DNA from 3 places in the Desulfotomaculum sp. genome. Region 2 is predicted to be linked to each of the others. Evidence: riboswitches for the same ligand, from Rfam matches in the RefSeq annotation. Region 2 holds a riboswitch; each other region holds the start of a gene.
What was found. A riboswitch is a leader RNA that binds a small molecule or an ion and turns the genes downstream of it on or off. The one in region 2 is predicted to bind cyclic di-GMP.

Region 1: linked by a shared signal. The riboswitch ahead of AC1U9Z_RS03410 (hypothetical protein) and the one ahead of AC1U9Z_RS13365 (hypothetical protein) in region 2 are both predicted to bind cyclic di-GMP.
Region 3: linked by a shared signal. The riboswitch ahead of AC1U9Z_RS09985 (GspE/PulE family protein) and the one ahead of AC1U9Z_RS13365 (hypothetical protein) in region 2 are both predicted to bind cyclic di-GMP.

What each region holds. Positions count from the first base shown of each region.
Region 1 is NZ_CEVWQM010000004.1:62,673-67,281, forward strand. Features, by position in the region: gene AC1U9Z_RS03400 (V4R domain-containing protein) at 364-885, shown strand; gene AC1U9Z_RS03405 (sensor domain-containing diguanylate cyclase) at 940-2,241, shown strand; cyclic di-GMP riboswitch class I at 2,284-2,373, shown strand; gene AC1U9Z_RS03410 (hypothetical protein) at 2,656-2,916, shown strand; gene AC1U9Z_RS03415 (spore germination protein) at 3,068-3,745, shown strand; partial or broken gene AC1U9Z_RS03420 (spore germination protein) at 3,675-3,880, shown strand; gene AC1U9Z_RS03425 (spore germination protein) at 3,931-4,077, shown strand; gene AC1U9Z_RS03430 (sensor histidine kinase) at 4,213-4,609, opposite strand, start outside.
Region 2 is NZ_CEVWQM010000023.1:10,642-15,250, reverse strand. Features, by position in the region: gene whiA (DNA-binding protein WhiA) at 1-574, opposite strand, end outside; gene AC1U9Z_RS13370 (hypothetical protein) at 759-1,847, shown strand; gene AC1U9Z_RS13365 (hypothetical protein) at 1,917-2,174, opposite strand; cyclic di-GMP riboswitch class I at 2,214-2,296, opposite strand; gene AC1U9Z_RS13360 (hypothetical protein) at 2,398-2,997, opposite strand; gene AC1U9Z_RS13355 (tyrosine-protein phosphatase) at 3,051-3,866, opposite strand; gene AC1U9Z_RS13350 (S-layer homology domain-containing protein) at 3,933-4,609, opposite strand, start outside.
Region 3 is NZ_CEVWQM010000014.1:61,548-66,156, forward strand. Features, by position in the region: gene AC1U9Z_RS09975 (TldD/PmbA family protein) at 1-1,444, shown strand, start outside; gene AC1U9Z_RS09980 (Uma2 family endonuclease) at 1,487-2,047, opposite strand; cyclic di-GMP riboswitch class I at 2,233-2,316, shown strand; gene AC1U9Z_RS09985 (GspE/PulE family protein) at 2,394-4,070, shown strand; gene AC1U9Z_RS09990 (type IV pilus twitching motility protein PilT) at 4,070-4,609, shown strand, end outside.

The sequences.
Region 1 (4,609 bases), on a different contig from region 2:
TTGATTCAAACAATAGATAATATATCAGCCTATAAGAATGCCGCTGCAATCTTGTTCCAATGAGGCTTTTTATGTACCCAATTTCTCCTGGTCCACGCCGCTTTATACGGTAATAACAACAGTGAACCGTCCTGAATCAGGTTTCCGGCGTCATCACACCGGAACATGGTCACTTCATTGTTCCGTATGGTAGCAATCAGGCTGTTTCGGTAATATCAGTAGTGCCACTTCACTAATTCGGAACAAAAAAAGGCAAATTAAGCGCATAACAGAACACAGCATCCTTTAGCCACTTTATACTTGTACACGCGAGGGCAAGAATATGCGCTCAATTTATTTCAATAGCTAAAGGAGGGCAACATAATGCAATATACAAACAAACCATCCAAGTTCACGTGGGAGGGGCTCGGAGATATTGGCGCTGGTAGGGAGACTATGGGCCCGGACATGCCGATGCTGGTTTACCGCCTGTTTCAATATTCGTTAAGGGATATCCTGACTCGTGAATATGACGAGGAAACTGCCAGCAACCTGCTTCGGGCAGTCGGATACTTAGCCGGTAAAGAGTTCGCAAAAAATGTACTGGATCTTTCCGGTGACTTTGATTTCTTTATTGCCAACCTGACCAATAAGCTCAAGGAGCTAAAAATCGGCTATCTTCGAGTTGAAAAAGCCGATTTGGATTCGCTATTCTTTACCTTGACGGTTGCGGAGGATCTGGATTGTTCGGGCCTGCCCATTACCGGTCAAACTGTGTGTGATTATGATGAGGGATTTATTGCGGGAATTCTGGAAGTATACAGCGGGCATCCTTTTACGGTCAGAGAGATCGACTGCTGGGCAACTGGTGACAGAATATGCCGATTCTACGCAACGTCTAAGTAGGTTTGATGTTATAGATGTTTTATAAAAATAATTTTGGAGAGGAGGTGGGCAAGGATGGACGATGAAAGTAAAAGAGCACTGGAAGAAATGCAAAATGTATTGGAGAAACTACTATCCGGACAGCAAAAAAACGCCACGGAAGTGCATACTCTCATACCCGAATTGCAGACTCTTGCCGCGCAAATTAATCAATTGATACAGAACCTGAATGAAATGAACCGTCTGGCACTGGACCTCTCGCAGGGTAAGTTGGATGGTCCCATCCCTCCCCGGCATAACTATATGGCCAGCCCACTAAAACAGCTCCACTCTCAACTGTCTACATTTATATGGAGCTTACGTCAACTGCGGTCAGGATATGTTGTCGGCAAACTGGAAGGGCCCGGCGAACTATTTGATATGTTTAACGAGTTGGTCGATCAGGTGGTGGCGGCCTCCACGCGGGAGGCAGGCAGCATCGGCAATTCGAATATACCCATACCCTTTAACAGTTGGCGTTATCATCAGATTTTAAAGACACTTGATTTACTCCATGTCTTAGTATTGGAGGTAGATGGCAGCGGACATGTAGTTTACGCTAACCATTCGGCAAAGGAACTATTTGGTGATATAGACTATATCTCAGAGCAAACGGAAAGCAATACACTGGGGCTTATCGCAAAGAACATTACGATAAGCAAAGAAGAAAATACATTTCCGGTTTCCCGAGAGGTTTATGAGGAACGCAACAACACATGGTACTGGGTCACATCCAACTGCTTTTTACTCCCTACTGGGCAATCATTTTACTTCAATACGATTGAAGACATTAGCGAATGGAAAACCAACGAACATCAATTAAAGATGTCGGCCACGGTGGATGAGATGACTGGTACCTATAACCGTAAATCCGGACTGCGAGAGCTTGAAAAGATACTGGCCCGTTCAGACCCTTCGAAAACTTACTGTATTGCTTTTATTGATATTGATGGCTTGAAAACCATAAACGACAATTACGGTCACAGTGAGGGGGACTATACGATCAAGAGTATTGCAAAGGTGCTTCTCTCTTCCATCCGCGGTTCGGATATGGTCTGCAGGTATGGTGGTGATGAATTCTTGATTATTTTTAGGGACTGTACGGAAGAGGTCGCAAAAACAATTATTACAAGGATGTACGAGAAACTGAACAATCTAGATCGTAAAAATCCCAAGCCCTACACGTTGTCCTTCAGTCATGGAGTAACTCCTTTTTCTAATAATCCAAGACCTGCCTATAGGGTTGCCGACCTGCTGGACTTGGCTGACAAAAAGATGTATCAATGCAAAAACCAAAAAAAGCAGAAAAAAGCAAAAGGTAAACCTCATGATGGTTAATGTACAGCATCATAGTTTACTGAAAGACAGAAAAGTGACTTATCACGATACTAGAAAACCGGCGGAAACACCGGGACGCAAAGCAAGAGGGCCTAATCCTCCAACCAGAGGAATGGCAGCCTGGCCGCCGAATTTGATAAAGCATCAAGGCTTTTTGCCCCAAATAAAGAGAGTGCCGCTTGACTGCAACATGCTCTTTTTATTCTTAGGAAAAACCAAAACTGAACATTCGCTTACCTGGATACCGTTCCTTTGGTTCCTTTGTACCCAACTGGTATTTTTTTGTTCCCAATTAAGGTTGGGATTGAACGACTTTTACATATAAAAGAAGAAAATTATGCCAATAATTATATAAAAGGAAATCTCCATTGAAAGGATATGACCTCGATTGTTTTTGGATTTTTTAAGCGAAAAATGCGATACTTAAGCAATTCCGTACACTCAAAGGGTGATGAGCCATCGAAAAACAGCGATGAACAGGAAAGCAAAATAAAAGAAAAGCTCCAGGATAACCTGGATAGATTGAAAATCATGTTGGGCGACAGCAACGATTTAAAGATGCACCCATTCCGGTTCGGGACAAACAACTCCTTTTCGGGAGCGCTGGTGTTTATAGATGACCTGGTTGACAACCCGACTTTAACCAATGCTATTCTGCGCCCGGTGATGAGCTGACAGCCGGAGAATAAACAGCCTCTGGCTAGACAGGAATTGCTGGAGGCACTCCAACGGAGGTCCTATGCTCCGGTGATATCCGAACTGTCCAGTCGCTGACTACTCTCACCGCGAGCTACCTGTCTGGTGACACAGCGATCCTTATTGACGGATGTACCTCTGCGCTTGTAGTCAGCACCAAGGGCTGGAAAAACGCACTGTTTCCGCACCCCAGTCTGAAACTGTGGTGCGGGGCCAGCGCGAGGGATTTACCGAAAACCTGCGCACAAACACATCACTCATCTGGCGAAAAATCCGCAGTGAGCAGCTACGTGTAGACCACATGACTGTTGACCGCAAGACCCAGACCGATGTGTGCCTGATGTACTTAAGCGGTGTGACCGACCTCAAGGTAATAAAGACAGTTAAGGATCGCGTGAGTCAGCTGGACGTGGACTCTATTTTGGAGTCGGGCTATATTGAGGAATATATCGAGGATGCGCCTTTTTCGCCATTTGCTACCGTAGGCTACAGTGAGAAACCCGATGTGGTCGCGGGTCGCCATCGTGGTCGATGGAACCCCCTTTGTGCTAACTGCGCTGATGCTGTTTATCGAAAGCTTCCAGACTGCCGAAGATTACTATGCCCGCCCACTGTACGCCAGCGTGACATGGATATTGCGTTTCATTGCATCTTTTATAACGGTGTTCGCTCCATCCACATATATTTCGTTGACCGCATTCCATTAAGAACGGATCCCTACTACGCTACTGTTTACGATTGCAAACGCGCGCAAGGGAACGCCATTTCCGGCTTTAATAGAGGCACTGATCATGGTATTTGCATTTGAATTTTTGCGCGAGGCCGGAATCCGGCTACCTCACCCAGTCGGTCAGCCATCAGCATCGTAGGCGCGCTTATTATGGGTGATGCGGCCGTAGCAGCCAGTCTGGTCAGCGCTTCCATGGTGATCACCTCGCTATGACAGCGGTGGCCGACTTTCTGGTACCAAGTTAAAATGACTCCAGCTCTATTCTGAGATTTGTAATGATGGTTCTGACTGGATTTGTAGGCTTTTACGGTGTTGCGATGGGATTCCTGGCGTTGCTGGTCCATCTTTCCACGTTGACATCCTTTGGAGTATCCTATTTCGACGGTTTCGCCGTTAAGAGCAATATGTAAGATTCTTTAGCGCGTATGCCACTCTTGTTCACCACATCCTTACTAGGTCATGGAAACATCCTGGAAGGAACGGCGTTTTTTCTCCATGTCCAATTGGTCTGCAATTTCTTATTTCGTGTCCTGAACATGGTGACGCTACGATGAAGCTTTAGGGATACAGAGCCTTATCCGGAAGATTTTCTTTACCTGGTCTGGCTCAATGAATACCAGGCCACCGAGACCTTCAATCGTCTCAGTTACGATCCGTAAACCAAGGCCATGAAAATCCTTGTCTTCCTTGGTAGTTTCCGGCATGTCGTTCACCATGTTAAGATCACCGTTAAACGAATTGGAAACCTCAATGGTTATCCAATCCTCGTTTGCATCGCTGGTAATCTCAATGTACCGATCCGGGCCGGATAGCTTATTACAGGCGTCGATGGCATTGTCAATTATGTTTGAGAAAACACGGACAATATCCAACTCTTTCATGATGTTTTCAGGGAGATGTGTGACCGCCGAAAAGCGGATGCCTTTTTCTTCACAACTGTTG
Region 2 (4,609 bases):
TGCCCTTCAGATAAACCACATGCCAGTTTTTTCTCGGGCTAACCTTAGCGGGCAGGTTAAAGTACTGCATCAGTTCTGTTAGATCCTGTGCATGCCTTAAATTATCTGTAATAATTTCTAAATGATAGGTCCCCTCAGGGTTATTAACAGAGCCACCACCCAAAAAGGCACCCCTTAGATAGGCCTTGCGGCAGCAATCCCGGGAGATTAAGTCCTTGACGATACCCTCTTCCATGAAACTAAAGCCTCCGGCCTCAAAGCCCAGGGCCTTAAAAATCCCATCGATGCCTGGTTGGGGAGGAATACGAACTAAATAAACATTATTTTTCCGCAACCTTACTTTGCGCCGCACCATGATCTCCGTGGCCAGTCCAAATTGATTTTTTAATAGTGTAAATATTTTTCTGGCTACGGCAGCATTTTCCGTGACTATATTTAAAGAAAATCTCCTCATACCGTTAATCTGCACACTGCCATCCATTTTAATCAGGGCAGCCAGTTCCGCCAAACGGCAGCATTGTTTATTTCCAACTACACGAGCTAATTCGTTTTTCGTTACTGCCGAGAAGGACATATCAAACCCTCCACTCCAATGGATATTATACCACAGTTAAAATAGTACAGAATGGTCTGTTGCAAATTTTATACCAAAAATTCTGTAATTGACCGATATGTCTGGTTTGTTTTTTGTTACTAAATAGACAAAGGGCTTTCCTTGGCAATGATTTCCACTTATAATATTCTGGGGAGTGATTTTCTTGCGTAGAAGTTTTGAGCAAATACAAAAAATTATTATCGTATCAGCACTTACCTTAGGCCTTCTGATATCGGCGGGTGGGGTTAGCTACAAATACCTATTTGCGAAGGAGCATAAGGGAGCGACTGCACAGAATGCCTCTGATTTTGCATCAACCTCACTATCTGACAATCTTTACACGAAACTACAGTTAAGTCAGCCCATAAACATTGCGGTTTTAGGATCTAGCGGGGCCACCTCCAAGGAACAGCAAGAAAAGTTGCTGAATAAGCTAGCCACAGAATTTAGCTGTAAAGTATCCCTCTTTTCTCTGGCAAGTATAGATGGCTCCAGTTGGAGTACCTTAATGGCCTTAAATACTTTTATATCCACCAAGCCGGAGATGCCCGACCTGATTATATTATATCCAAGTGCGTCGGATCAGTCTGACATAAGCATGGAGCAATCCCTCGTTATCTATGAAGCTGTTCTACAAACAGCCAGCAAGGCCTTTCCCCAGGCTGAAGTTATATGTATGCAAAGTGACAACCTACCAGAGTCTATGCAAAACTTGACCGAGCATTATAACCTGCCCCTAGTGAAGGGTGATCATGGATTGGCTTTAATCGATCTATTAAAAGAGAGGTCGGCCAAGGAAATTACAAAGAACAACATTGACGATGTAAAACCAATTTCAGATTTTGATCGATATCTGTCCTGGCAGCGAATCGATAAGGCTTCCCTTATCCAGCAAATGGACAAGCCCAATGTTAAAGGGAACGTACCAGTATTGGTTGGGTCACAAAATGGGGCCTTTGTGGAAAGTAATTTTACAGGCAGTGCCGTAGGAGTACGGGTGAAGTGTGTGCCAGATGGCGGCATGGCTAACGTATATGTGGATAATAACAGGTATGGTCTCATCGATACCTATGCCCCGGAGCCTATCATGCGGTATTTCCTGGTGGCAGATGATCTGGCACCGGGCGAGCATCGGATCAGGCTCATCGTGTTGGGCCAGGGACACTACCCATCCAGTGGAACGAGGATTATTTGGCATGGTTTTGATGCAACTGGGGAGAGCCTAGGTAATAATAGGCCGGCTCCACAATAAAATTAGATTATGAAAACAAGGGGAGTTTCGCTTACCACTTAGACAAGTAGTGCGACACTCCCCCTTATTTTAGAAGATATTCTTGCATTTTTGGGCAATCATGATTTGTGCCTCAAGGTTTTTAATCACGGTATCCAATTCCTTATTGTCTAAACTTTGCAAATTACGAGACCCTAAAGCAGCCCTTACAAAGTGTTCAGCCTCGGAGGGCTGATAACCCTCGTCTACTAATTTCTGTTGTAACTTTTCAAGCTTATGCAGTCTGGTCCCTTGATCATTTTTATCAGAAACAAAAACGCCTCTCAGGGCTTTCAAATAAAATGACAAAACATACCCTCCTTGAGCCCCGACTATATTAACATTGTTATCGGCAGCTCGGCTGCCCTAGCTACAGCTTTAGGCCCGTGGCTTTGCGTCCTGCCCTTTCGGGAAGTTTGCCTTTGTCGGAACATATATGATCCTTTTTATAATTATCATTCAACAGATTTTTATATATCCTCTTCTTTCAAGACTCATTTAAGACTCTTGTAACTATTTGATACAAATATGTCTATAATTTACTTAACAGTTGTTGTCTGCGTTCTTTTTTTTGCTGTTGGTAGGCTTGCCGAACCTGTTCCGGCACACTGCTTTGGTAGCCATACTCTTGAAGTTCATTCTCAGCATAGGCAATGGCAGCGTAAACCCGTGCGTCACATTGGGCCTCCATGCCTTGGGCTAGGCCTAAGTACTTTTGAGCTAAGGCAGATTTAGAACCAGTCTTTTGACCAGAGGCAATTTGGTTATATTCATCTTTTGCAGAGGCAACCAAGCCACTTATATTCGCACTATATTCCCCTTGCAAAGAGGATAATTTTTGCTTTAGTCGGTTCTCAATGTCCGCTTTTTTGGAGTTGTCAGTGGTAACTTGTGTAGTATTTTTATTACCAGAGGAAGGTACTCCTTGACCTGCTTTCGTATCTAGTGCACCACCCTTTTTCAATTCCTTTTCTTGTTCCTTTAAAGCTTGCACCTCCGGCAAATCAGAAAATTCTTCCTTCGTCAGCAGCTCGCTTTTTTGCTCTTCCTTCGTTTTACTATCCATATCCGAAGTGGCATTTAGTACATTTCGGTCAAAATATAGATATCCTCCGGCAGCAAGCAAAACCAAACAAACAAAAAATACCCCTATCTTTTTAATTCCCTTCACCACCTTGCAAATAACTAGCGCAGCAAACGGTTTAACCGCTCAAAAAAGCTCACTTTTTTCCTGTGTCCAGCCCTTTTTCTGCTTCGGGGATAGGGCTCTATGTCGCCCTTCTTTATAACTTCACCATTAATTAATTTTGTCGGATTGCCAATAAACAATTGATTGGCCCCTTCCTCCCCCACCAGTTCCACAGCCTCAGCCCAGGCTTCTTTCATTTTAAAAGGCCGCCTTACGGCATCATGAGCATCGGAGGCAATAAAGTCTACCCAGCCAAGGCGGAGAAAATCCTGCGTCAGTTGCTGTATTTTTGACCCAAAGTGACCTGTTAGACTACCGGCAGTAACCTGAACCAGGCAGCCCTTTTCAATGAGCTGAAATAATATTTGTGGGTCTTCTGCTATTTCTTTGTTTCGTTCCGGATGGGCAATAATGGGCTTAATGCCTTTGAGCATGGTTTCAAAGATAACTTGTCCGGCATAGGCGGGAACACTATTCATGGGGAATTCCAGTAGTACATATTTTCCGGTATCATTTAATGTCAGTACACTGCCATTAGCCAGCCTTTGGGGTACGTCTAAGGTTAGATGAACCTCCATGCCAGGTAGAATGTTTAAAGATAATTCTGCCTCATCTAGGGCGTTTTGTAGCCCTGCCACCGCAGATAATACTTCTTGCCTTTTGGTAAAAAAGACCTCAGGGATACAGTGGGGGGTGGCAATGATGGATGTAATCCCTTCCTCTACAGCAGTTTTAGCCATTTGCAGGCTTACTTCTATATCCTTTGCACCGTCATCCAGGCATGGCAAAATATGACTATGAACATCTATCAAATGTATGATACCCCCTGAAAACAAGACCCCGTCAATTAAGACAGGGCCTTATTTTTTCTGTAGATCCTATGATTGGGTAGGTACAAAAACCTTACTGGTGTTTATAATCAAGTCCATCAAATCCACGATAGTTGCATACTTACCTTCATCCCCCTGTACTTCGGAGACCAGGTATTCCTTCATTAAGCGAACTTTACTTCCAGTTATAGTGTCAAACTCCTGTTCAGCAATAAGCTCCTTAAGAAGTTTTTTGTAATCACTATCTCCCTCATTTACAGTGGAATAATCACTTTTGATTCTATCAAAGGCATCTTTAGCTACTGTTTTCAGATCTTCATGCATGCCACTCCGCAGTTCCTTTAAGGCTGCACTATATAAATCAGATTCATAGGAATTGTTGTTAATCACATATTCCCCAGTAAGAATCTCGTCATACATATAGACTAGATAATTATATACAGCCTTTTGAGTTACACCTTTAGCTACTAACTTGCTAATCTGTTCACTATAGGTTGTTTTTAATTCTTTAACCTGTTCAATAACCTTTGTTCTGTTGTCATAACCAGTATCTTCACCTAGGTAAGCCACACTTCTAATGATCGCGATCGTGACCCGTGCCTGTTGATCAGTAACGGTAGAATTAATAACACTCTCAAAGGCCTTTTCAAGTCCAGTATTTTTTAGGGCCTCTATGATTTGATCATCCGTATAGCCTAACAGCCTATCCCTATTTTCCTTTAATT
Region 3 (4,609 bases), on a different contig from region 2:
TAAAAACGGTTTAAAAGAGGTCTTAGGTGTTGCCCTGTCCAATGGCGGCGACTTTGCTGATGTTTTTATAGAAGAGAAACAAAGCATTGGTATCGGCATGGAGGCTGGCAAAATCGAGCGGGTTTATTCTGGCTTGGATGCCGGAGCGGGTATTCGGGTGTTATCCGGGGAGGTTACAGCCTATGCCTATACCAATGACCTGACGAAGGATGGTCTACTGGAGGCGGCCAAAATAGTCAGTCATGCCGCCAAGGGAAGCAAAAAAGACCTTAACCTGGACTTAACTTCAATTAAGCCCCTGGTTAATTTTGAAATTAAAACCCGGCCGGAAAGTGTGCCCACCACCACCAAAGTGGATTTAGTGAAAAGGGTGGAAAGGGCCGCCAGGGCTGTGGATAAGGATAAGATTAAGCAGGTTATCGTTGGCTACGGCGATACCGTACAAAAGGTAACCATTGCCAACACCGAGGGGACCTTTGTGGAGGATGAAAGAATCCGTACCAGGCTAGTTGTCAATGTGGTTGCTTCAGAGAATAATGTCATCCAGACAGGCTATGATGCCATCGGCAGTCATGCTGGTTTTGAATTGTTTGAGCAGTATAACCCCGAGGAATTTGCCCAGGTTGCCGCCCAGCGTGCAGTGAATATGCTTGAGGCAGTACCGGCACCTTCCGGTAAAATGCCTGTGGTAATGGCCGGGGAAGCTGGCGGCACCATGGTTCACGAAGCCTGTGGTCACGGCCTGGAAGCAGATTTGGAGCAAAGGGAACTGTCTGTTTACACCAACAAAAAAGGCCAACAGGTGGCCAATGAATTGGTTACAGTGGTGGATGATGCCACCATAACCAACCGTTACGGTTCCTACCGCTTTGATGATGAAGGGGTGCCCTCCCGGAAAGTTACACTGATTGAAAAGGGCATCCTGACCGATTACCTGTATGATCACCTGACAGCCGCCAAAGAGGGCCGGGAATCCAACGGCCATGGCCGCCGGGAATCCTATCAACACAAACCCATTCCCCGCATGGGCAATACCTACATTGCCCCAGGCAAAGAGGACCCAGAGAAAATTATCAAAGACTACAAAAGCGGCCTGTTGGTCAAAAAAATGGGCGGTGGTCAGGTCAATACCACCACCGGGGATTTTGTCTTTGATGTGGCAGAGGGTTATTTAATTAAAGATGGAGAAATCGGCCAAATGGTGCGGGGAGCAACCCTCACTGGCAACGGCCCGGAAGTTCTGCGCATGGTAGAAAGGGTTGGTTCCGATCTGGGCTTCACCATTGGCACCTGCGGCAAAGACGGCCAAGGGGCCCCTGTATCTGACGCCCAACCAACCATGGCCATTAAGGAACTGGTTGTAGGCGGCACAGCCCACAGTGATGAGGATAATAAACTTAGCCGCAAATTGGATGAAGGCTTTGGGAAGATCAGAAGAATATAGAATCGTTAAGGACGGCTCAGGCCGTCCTTAAAAGTTTACTTATCATGGTGTTATGATTTCAAATATTTTAGTTAATTCAAGCTGAAGGCCAGGAAAAAGAGTGGAAGTTAAAAGGGTTTCCTCACTAAAGACGCCAGCTTTTTGTAAATCACTGTCACCCTGAGTAAAGGTTTCAATGAGTCGGTTATCAGGGTCAACAATCCAATATTCTCTAACACCATGGGCAAAATAAAGCCTTCTTTTATCGAAGCGGTCACGCTTAATGGTTGAGGGGGAGAGTACCTCTACGACTAAATCAGGTGCACCTTGAATATTTAGTTTTTTAATAATAGAAAGCCGTTCTTTCGTAATATAGAGGATATCCGGTTGAAGTATATTGTGATTGTCAAATACCACATCTGTGGGAGCAGTAAAAACTTCCCCAATGCCATTTTCATAGACAAAACTATTTAAAATAGTGTACAGTCGTCCTACCACCCTTTGATGATTCACACTTGGCGAAGGTACCACAAATAACTCCCCTTCCAAAAGTTCATACTGTTCTTGACCATTTAATCCCATGTAATCTTCATAGGTATACAGCTTCTGGCTGACCTTCCTCATCTCGTTCACCTGCCTTAAAATTTAAGACCTAATATGCTTTGCAATATTTTAACACACCAATCCTATTTTACAAATAATTGGAAAAGCATCAACTGGCTAATTTTTTTATTTATAAGCATTCTAAAAAGGATATTGTTGACAAAAAGAGAATAATTATAAAACACATTAGATCTTTGTAGTATATTAAATAATAGGGGCATACTTCGCGAAAGTGAAGGACGCAAAGCTTCGGGCCTAAAGACCCAGTCCATGGCAGCCGGGTTGCCTTAGGATATTTAACGAAACCTAAGTTTAAGTACTGGTGGTTTCGTTTTTTGCGTTAATAAAAAGGAAACAGGAGAGGTCTATGAAGTTTACGCGGGGTTTTTTAGGAACATGGTTAGTTAATGAAGGTATTATCACCCAGAAACAGTTGGAGGATGCCCTGGAATATCAAAGGCAAAACCCGGAAAAGACCGGGGTTTTAGGCAAGGCTTTGGTACATTTGGGTTATTGCTCCGAGGATGATATAGCAAGGATTATCGCCAAGCAGGCAGGGGTTCCCTTTGTCTCTTTGGAGAAATACAACATCGACCCGGCAGCGATTACGACCGTTTCAGTTGATGCGATGAAACGCTACCGAGCATTTCCCATTGGCTTTAATAATGGCAAACTGTTGGTGGCCATGCAAAAACCCACGGATATTGTTGCCATTGATAATATACGTTCCTTAACAGGTCTTGATGTTATGCCCGTGTTTTCTCCGGATAGTGAACTGGATGTGGCCATTGAAAAATACAGCCGGGAAGCCCTGGGATTTAATAAGGTAGAAGAAGAAACGCCACAGCTTGAAGAACTTACAGAAAACATAGATGACGACCAAAAACCAGCTGTGCAGTTGGCTAACCTGATTTTATCCCAGGCTGTGGCTGCTAAGGCCAGCGATGTCCATATTGAGAGATATGAAAAACGTATGAGGGTGCGCTTTAGGATTGATGGTGTATTGCATGATATTATGGAACCGCCGGTAAAGATGCATGCCACCCTGGTATCCCGCCTTAAAGTAATGGCCAATCTGGATATAGCCGATCGCAGGGTACCCCAGGACGGGCGGATGTCCCTTAGAATTGAAGGAAGACCCATCGATATTCGTGTGGCTACCTTACCAACTGGTTATGGTGAAAGGTTAACCATGCGCCTGTTGGATGGTTCAGCTAGGGTGATTAGTCTGGAAGAACTTGGTGTAGCAACAAAAATACTTGAAAAATACCGCGATCTTCTAAAATTACCCTATGGTTTCATTTTAGTAACAGGCCCCACCGGCAGCGGCAAAAGCACCACTCTATACGCCAGTCTCAACTCCCTTGATCGGGTTAGTAAAAATGTCATTACCATTGAAGATCCTGTGGAATATCGAATGGAGGGGGTTAATCAAATTCAAATTAATCCCCAGGCAGGGCTTACCTTTGCCTCGGGTCTTCGCTCTATCCTGAGAAATGACCCGGATATTATTATGGTGGGTGAGGTTCGCGATCATGAAACTGCCAAAATTGCCATTGAATCAGCCATGACTGGCCATATGGTTCTGGCCACCTTACATACCAATGATGCCCCCGGTGCCATCACCCGATTAACTGAAATGGGCGTTGAACCTTTTCTGATTGCTTCATCCCTCGTATGTGTTTTAGCCCAGCGCTTGGCCAGGGTGCTTTGTCCCCATTGTAAAGAAAAGATTCAGTTAGCCAGGGAAGATTTGGCCAAGATTCCTGATTTCCCCTTTGAGGCTGGCGAAGATCGGATTACCCTATATAAGCCAAAGGGCTGTATGAGGTGCAGCAACACTGGCTTCCGTGGCAGAGTAGGTATCTACGAACTATTATTTGTTACCGAGAAAATTCAACGCCTGGCCCTGGCCAAGGCCTCAGCCAAAGAAATAACCAAGGCTGCTTTGGCTGAGGGTATGGTTGTTTTGAGACAAGATGGTTTGTTAAAGGTAAAACAAGGTATTACTTCTTTGGAAGAAGTATTAAGGGTGGTCGTATAATGGAAAACAGAAAGGTACCGGATATTAATGAAATATTAATACGTACCGTAGGGATGAATGGTTCGGACCTGCACTTAAACGTGGGAACCCAGCCGGCAGTTCGTGTTTATGGTGAACTGGTACGGATGGAAGATGTACCCAAACTGATGCCAAAGGATATCGAAAATATCATTTACCCTATTCTCCAGCCCCATCACCGGGAACAATTGGGGAAGGAATGGGAATTGGATTTTTCTTACTCTATTCCGGGCATTAGCCGTTTCCGCGGCAATATCATGTGGCAAAGAGGAACCCTGGCTGTTAACTTCCGGGTGGTAGCCATTAATATCCCCAAGCTTGCTGATTTAGGTTTGCCGCCAACGGTTAAGGAATTCTCCCGGCTGCCCAGGGGGCTAGTGCTGGTAACCGGGCCCACTGGCAGTGGTAAATCCACTACCCTGGCCTCAATTATTGATTTAATCAACGAGGAAAGAAGCTTAAATATTGTAACCATCGAAAATCCCATTGAATTTTTGCACAGTCATAAAAAATCCATTGTC